3 regions of the Cellvibrio sp. PSBB006 genome follow, and region 2 is predicted to be linked to each of the others. Evidence: predicted binding sites of a transcription regulator. Region 2 holds the regulator's gene; each other region holds the start of a gene.
What was found. Region 2 encodes LexA, which represses DNA repair genes until DNA is damaged. Its sites were predicted from a motif close to ACTGTNTNTANANACAGT; they were not measured.
Positions count from the first base shown of each region.

Region 1: a site for LexA is predicted at 846-863, ahead of dinB (DNA polymerase IV). Genes of this name have one in related genera too.
Region 3: a site for LexA is predicted at 1,188-1,205, ahead of recN (DNA repair protein RecN). Genes of this name have one in related genera too.

Region 1 covers NZ_CP021382.1:2,027,061-2,029,315, reverse strand. The annotation lists gene CBR65_RS08390 (hypothetical protein) at 1-130, opposite strand, end outside; gene dinB (DNA polymerase IV) at 917-1,978, shown strand; gene CBR65_RS08375 (biopolymer transporter ExbD) at 2,204-2,255, shown strand, end outside.
Region 2 covers NZ_CP021382.1:491,295-493,549, reverse strand. The annotation lists gene CBR65_RS02250 (SDR family oxidoreductase) at 1-376, shown strand, start outside; gene CBR65_RS02245 (DUF2845 domain-containing protein) at 517-837, shown strand; gene lexA (transcriptional repressor LexA) at 950-1,552, shown strand; gene CBR65_RS02235 (cell division inhibitor SulA) at 1,545-1,952, shown strand; gene CBR65_RS02230 (hypothetical protein) at 2,015-2,255, opposite strand, start outside.
Region 3 covers NZ_CP021382.1:4,104,663-4,106,917, forward strand. The annotation lists gene recN (DNA repair protein RecN) at 1-1,163, opposite strand, end outside; gene grpE (nucleotide exchange factor GrpE) at 1,369-1,944, shown strand; partial or broken gene dnaK (molecular chaperone DnaK) at 2,124-2,255, shown strand, end outside.

The sequences.
Region 1 (2,255 bases), 1.5 Mb from region 2:
ATGCCGAAACTTGTTTTTGGAGATCAGCAGCTTGAGCGACACGCGCTTTTGCCAACTGGGCTTTCAATTGAGCTAATTGCTGTTCTAAATTTGCAACAGCATCAACCGCTTTTGATTTACGTGCAGCCATGGTGTGTTTCCTTTATTGTTTTCGGAAAGAGTTTATAAAACGGATTAAAACTTCCAACACGCATAAGTTAAAACTTTATAGAAAAAATTCAAGTTTTTTGAAGAGTTTTGACGGAAAAAATGTGTTTTTTTTCTATTTTTTATCAAAAACGAGCTGCTTGAACCTTGGTTCGGAAGAAATTTTCGTAATTTCTTAAAAAGCTTTCGATAATTGGAGTTTTAGCCTCGGTTGAAAATTTACGGATCAGCTGGGTAAAACATCCCCCTTTTGTAATTCATGTGGGCTGAATTTTTTACACAAACCTACGTTGCCCGGTGTGAATGATGAACAGCACTTTATTTTTAAACGGGTGCTTTATGGCTTTGTGCTCAAGGAAATGAAATACAAAAACGAGTTCTCAATGGTAAATGGCGAGGTTTTTTTGCGGAATTCGAACCGAGTACGGCGGTGGCAAAAAAATGCAACTGGATACTTTCATGCAAGCCAAGCCGGCCATGAGTAAGATTTTAAGCTGCGGTTCCCTCAATAAACTTAACTCACTCTGCTGCCTAATCTTGTAAAAGCCTTTCTTCAGCTTATCCGAGTCGCACAATGTGACGATATTCATCTTCCTTCGGGCTACATTACTTCACTTCATTTGAGAGAAGGCTGGATGGGCAATATGTTTGTTTCTTCTCTTATAAAGACTTGTTGCGGCATCTTACTCATTTAAGATACTGTTTATTTAAACAGTTCCATGCGAAATAATGGCTTTTTATCGGTAATCTGCGGGGCGAGATCTCTCCATTGCGAAAAATTATTCATTGTGATGCCGACTGCTTCTTTGCTGCGATAGAAATGCGTGATGACCCAAGCTTACGCTGTCTACCCATTGCAGTAGGTGGCAGCGCCGATAGACGAGGAGTCATTTCAACGTGTAACTACGAGGCGCGTCGATATGGGGTACATTCTGCAATGCCATCAGCCACGGCACGGCGTTTATGTCCTGACTTGATAATTCTCCCGAATCGTATGGATGTTTACCGGGAAGTATCCCTTCGCATGCGCCATATTTTTTACGAATACACCGATTTGGTTGAGCCTTTGTCGTTGGATGAGGCGTTTCTTGATGTGACGGACTCGCCGCATTGCGATGGCAGTGCAACGAGAATTGCTCAACTGATCCGTAGTCGAATTGAGCGGGATTTGGGAATTACCGTTTCTGCCGGCGTAGCCCCTAATAAATTCCTGGCTAAAGTTGCCAGCGATTGGAGGAAGCCGGACGGCTTATTTGTCATTACACCGAAGCAGGTCGAGCACTTTGTGCAACAACTACCGGTGCGCAAAATTCATGGTGTCGGTAAGGCTACTGCGGCGCGCCTGGCAGAAGTGAACGTGAAAACCTGTGGTGATCTGCAAAAGTTTTCGGTGTTTGAGCTTTGTCAGCGTTATGGCCAGTTTGGACAGCGTCTTTACGATCTCAGTCGAGGGCAGGATGAGCGTCAGGTAATTCCCAGTCGGCGACGTAAATCACTCAGTGTGGAGCATACCTATCCGGAGGATCTGCCGGACCTGGCCCACTGTCTGAATCAGTTTCCTGAGCTATTGCAGACCCTGGCCAGTCGGTTGCGGCGTTTGGAAGACGAATACCAGGTTGTGAAAATATTTGTAAAGCTCAAATTCGCAGACTTCTCCGGTACCACTGTTGAGCGCGCAGGGCAAACGTTGAACATGGTTGATTATCACGCGTTATGTGCCCAGGCCTTTGAACGCGGCAACCACAGCCCGGTGAGGTTGTTGGGGGTGGGCGTCCGATTTGTTGATCTGCGTGAGGATCAGGCCTTCTACCAGTTGGATTTGTTCGATTAGGCGGTGATAGACGGGAACTTGGCGACAACCTCGGGCTCTATGGCCAGGTCCGCCCGAGCGGCATGCGGGGCATATGCCTGCGGTGAAGCCGTTATTTTGCCCAATTTCATGCCAATAAAGCATTAGTCATTCGCCCTGGAAAACTGGTAACATGGCGCTCTTGCTGTGCCGGCGCGGCATATATATATAACATTAGCAATACATAACACTAGAGGAGTAATCGCGGTGAGCCGAAGAAAAAAAGGCCGTAGTGCTGACGAGTCTAACGATATTGACC
Region 2 (2,255 bases):
GCTGGAAGGGCTGACCGATACATTACGACTTGAACTCAATGGCACAGGTGTTCACGTCAGCCTGATTGAACCGGGTCCAATCCTGAGCGATTTCCGTAAAAATGCGCTCGGCGCTCTGAAAGCCAACATCGATATTGAAAAAAGTCGATTTGCCGAACACTATCAATCGGCGATTCAGCGGCTCGCCAAACCCGGTGCAGCGGCTCCCTTTACTCTCGGACCCGATGCTGTCTACAAACGTCTGAAACATGCCCTGGAAAGTGATTTGCCCAAACCGCGCTACTGCGTTACTTTTCCAACTTATCTGATGAGTATCCTGCGGCGCCTGTTAAGTACGCGGATGATGGACAAGGTGCTACGACGGGCTGGCCGTTAAGCTTTTATTAATCCGGACTTGGTAACATCTAAAATGCGTGCCACAGGAATTACTACCTTGGTACCGAGTCAAAAAAGCCACAAGAAACCAATAGCCTTTCATTCATTTACATGGTGCACCTGAACTGTCGAGGTAGTGATATGAGAATCTGCGCTTATCTTGCGCTGTTAGTAGGCGGCTTGTATTTACAGCCAGCACTGGCAGACTCCATGCGCTGTAGCAATTCCCTGGTGCAAACCGGAGATACCAAATCAGATGTGCTTGACCAGTGCGGTGAACCGGTATTTACCGATAGTTATTGTGAACCTATCACCATCGTAGGCCAGGCAAACACCACCATCATCGTTCCCTGTGAAGAAGTGGATCTCTGGACTTACCACCCCGGCTCCGGTCAGTTCGTCCAACACCTGTATTTTAAACGGGGGAAACTCCAGGCCATCAAGAATGGGCGACGGCTTTAATCGGTATCTTATTGGTGGCTTCTCCGCCCCTTAAAATAGGGGTTGCGGATGATGAAATACTGTATATAATCACAACAACTGTATAAATAAACAGATTCATCTGGAGCGCCCCATGGCCAATCTGACCTCCCGCCAGGAACAAGTCTTACAGCTAATCAAGAGCTACACCGAAGAGACCGGTTATCCGCCCACCCGCGCAGAAATTGCCCGCATTCTCGGCTTTAAGTCTGCCAATGCAGCGGAAGAACATATCAAAGCTCTGGCGAAAAAAGGGGCTATCGAAATTATCGCTGGTGCTTCTCGCGGCATCCGCCTACCGGATTCCCAAAACGGTATTCCCATCGTAGGCCGGGTTGCAGCAGGTAACCCTATCCTTGCCCAGGAACATATCGAAGATTACTGCAATATTCCCTATAGCTTTTTCTCCCCCAGTGCAGATTACCTATTGCGTGTTCACGGTCTGAGCATGAAAGATGCCGGTATTCTCGATGGCGATTTACTCGCTGTGCATCGAACTGATCAAGCACGCAACGGCCAGATCGTTGTAGCGCGGATTGGTGACGAGGTAACCGTCAAGCGTTTCAAACGCATTGGTAACCGCGCACAGGTGGAACTCTGGCCTGAAAACCCTGATTTCAAAGTGATTGAAGTCGACCTGCGAGACCAGGATTTCAGCATCGAAGGTTTGAGCGTAGGGGTGATTCGCCGTGACTAATACAGTGCGTATAGATGAACAACCCGGCGGTGAGCCCCGTTATAACAGCGGCGTGACTGAACTCGTCTTAACCAGCCATTCCCCGGAACAAGCTGCCCTTCTACTACCCATGCTCGCCTATCTCAGCAAGACCTGCCATGACCGCTGGATTACCTGGATTGCGCCCCACAACATTACACGGCAATCACTGGAGAGCTTTGGAATTGATACTCGTCTGATTCGCCTGATTCATTGCCATGATCAACAAAATACCTTGTGGATTACATGGGAAGCCTTGGCCGCAGGAAATAGCCATACCGTTATCGCCAGTCCTGGCAAGCTGAATGACAAAGAATTGAAGCAATTGGAATCTGCGGCCGCCCAAGGCCATTGTCAGGGTTTATTGTTGCGGGTACGTTAATTACTGAGGGATATCAAAAGGAATCGGAGGTACATAGGGGTTTATGGATAGCCCCATTGATATTAATGCAGAATCGGTTTTTCAAACTCGGGAAGCCCCTCAGAAAACTCATCCAGATGATCCTGGTCTGCCAACTCAGTAGCAGCTTCCATTCCGGCTTCAATCATTGCCTTAGCGACTTCAAATTTTCCTTCACCCATAAAAGCCAGTGATTCCGCAGAAAAGCTGAGCCGAACCAAAGGCTCCCCGCCCTCATCATCGACTTTTCTCAGCACGACATCGCCGTTTGGTAATTCGGCGATT
Region 3 (2,255 bases), 1.6 Mb from region 2:
AATTTTTGTAACTGCGCATTGACCTGTTTGGCCAGTTTTACACCTGCTTTTTGGCGTTGTGCAGACAGTGTTTCGGCCAACTGGCGGTATTGCCGCTCAGCTTCATTAACCTGCTGTTCAAGCACATCCAGCCGCGCATCCCCGCCTTGCAATTCAGCCAGTTCGCTGCTGAGCTGGGCAATCAACTCAGGTAATTGCTCGGGCGTAATGCGGTGTTTGCGGGCAATGTCATAGATAGCCGACAAGCGTTCTTCAACAAAAGCGAGACGTTCCGGGTCCAGGGCAAAGCCGTCGATATGATGCTCAATTTCGTGTTGTGCCTCCTGCACCTGTATCTGCGCGCTGGTAAGCAATTGCTCCGCTTCTTGCAGCGCAGCGGTTTTTTCCGGCATAGCCCGCAGGATATGGAGTGCGCGATGTAGATTAATCGAAAGCCCTTGTTCATCGTCACTGCAAATGGCTGCCAATTGTTGGCTGCCCCTCAGGATGTCTTCCGCGTTGGCCAAAGTGCGCTGTTCCGCTTCGAGCGCTTCCATCTCGCCGCTCTTTAATCCCAGCTGATCCAGTTCCTGCACCTGATAATTAAGTAATTGGAATCGGGCGCTGACTTCAGCGGCGTTATCGCGCAAATGCAGATAATGCTCCAGCCGACTCTGCCATTCGCGAAATGCCTGGCGAACCTGGCGCGCCAGTTCCGCCTGATTGGCAAACTCATCCAGCAGGCGGCGGTGGGTGTCTTTTAGTAACAGGGATTGGTGTTCGTGCTGGCTATGGATGTCGATCAGCATCTCGCCCAGGGTGCGCAGTTGTTGCAGGGTGACCGGTTGGCCGTTGATATACGCCTTGGATTTTCCATCGCTGCTGATAACGCGGCGCAACAGACATTCACTGGGCGTTTCATCCTGTTGCAGGTCGTGTTCCTTGAGCCATTTATTGGCCACACGGATCTTGCTGGTATCAAAACTGGCGCTGATGTCGGCGCGCTGCGCGCCCTGGCGTACCCGTTGACCATCGGCTCTGTCACCCAGAGTCTGCCCCAATGCTTCGAGCATAATGGATTTGCCCGAGCCGGTTTCGCCGGTGATAACCGTCATACCCGGTTTCAGGTCCAGGTCCAGATGATCGACCAGGGTGAAGTTTTGAATGCTGAGATGAGTGAGCATGGGCGCCTCGGCACAAAGGAGATTTCTGGTTATTTATACAGTATCTGGCTCGCGTCGACCAGAGGGGAAATAAAGCCCTGGCCAAAATTGTGGACATTGCCTTGAATCCCGAACTGCTAGCCCCATATACCCCGCACAGCTTAGCCGACAGCTGCGTACAGATGTCGACATATATATAAGCCCAAGTGAAAGACTGTAATAGAAGATGGAGGCCAGCGTGGCTAACAACGAAGAGTATCAGCAAGAATCCCCCACAGCCGAAGCCAGCGCCCCCGAGACGCAAACCGGTGTGGACGTTGACGTGTCCGTCGAAGCCCTGCAGGCGCAAATTGCCAGTTTAACTGCTGACCTGGATACTGCGCGCGAAAATGCGTTGCGCGCTCAGGCCGAGGCCCAGAATGCCCGCCGTCGCGCGGAACAGGATGTGGAAAAAGCCCATAAATTCGGCCTGGAAAGAATGGTAAATGACCTCTTGCCAGTGGTTGATAACCTTGAGCGTGCACTGGCAGCGATAGATACCAGCGACGAATCCTTTGCGCCGGTAACTGAAGGTATCCAGTTAACGCTGAAATCCTTTCTCGATTCTCTGGCTCGTCATCAGGTGGTCGCTGTTGACCCACAGGGTGCGCCCTTTGATCCGCAACTTCATCAAGCGGTTTCAGCTGTGCCAAACCCGGATGTTGAGCCCAACACGGTAATTAATGTATTCCAGAAAGGCTACACCTTGCACGGTCGTCTTGTGCGCCCGGCCATGGTCGTGGTAGCCAAGGCAGCGGATTGATCAAACCGCTGAAAATAGTCGGTCTGTTTGTAGGGATTTGTCGTCCCCAGCCTTGAAATCCACACGGGCAGGCCAATATAGATCACCAAGTGTCAACAACAGGCCGGGTGCCGGTGAGACAGTAAACATTCAATCAAGATTTATGTGCGTGAGCAGCGCTTGCGCCGGGTAAAAAATTCAGGAGATATCACATGGGTAAAATTATCGGCATCGACTTGGGCACCACCAACTCTTGCGTTTCCATTATGGAAGGCGGCAAGCCCAAGGTAATTGAAAACTCTGAAGGCGACCGCACGACGCCGTCTATCGTC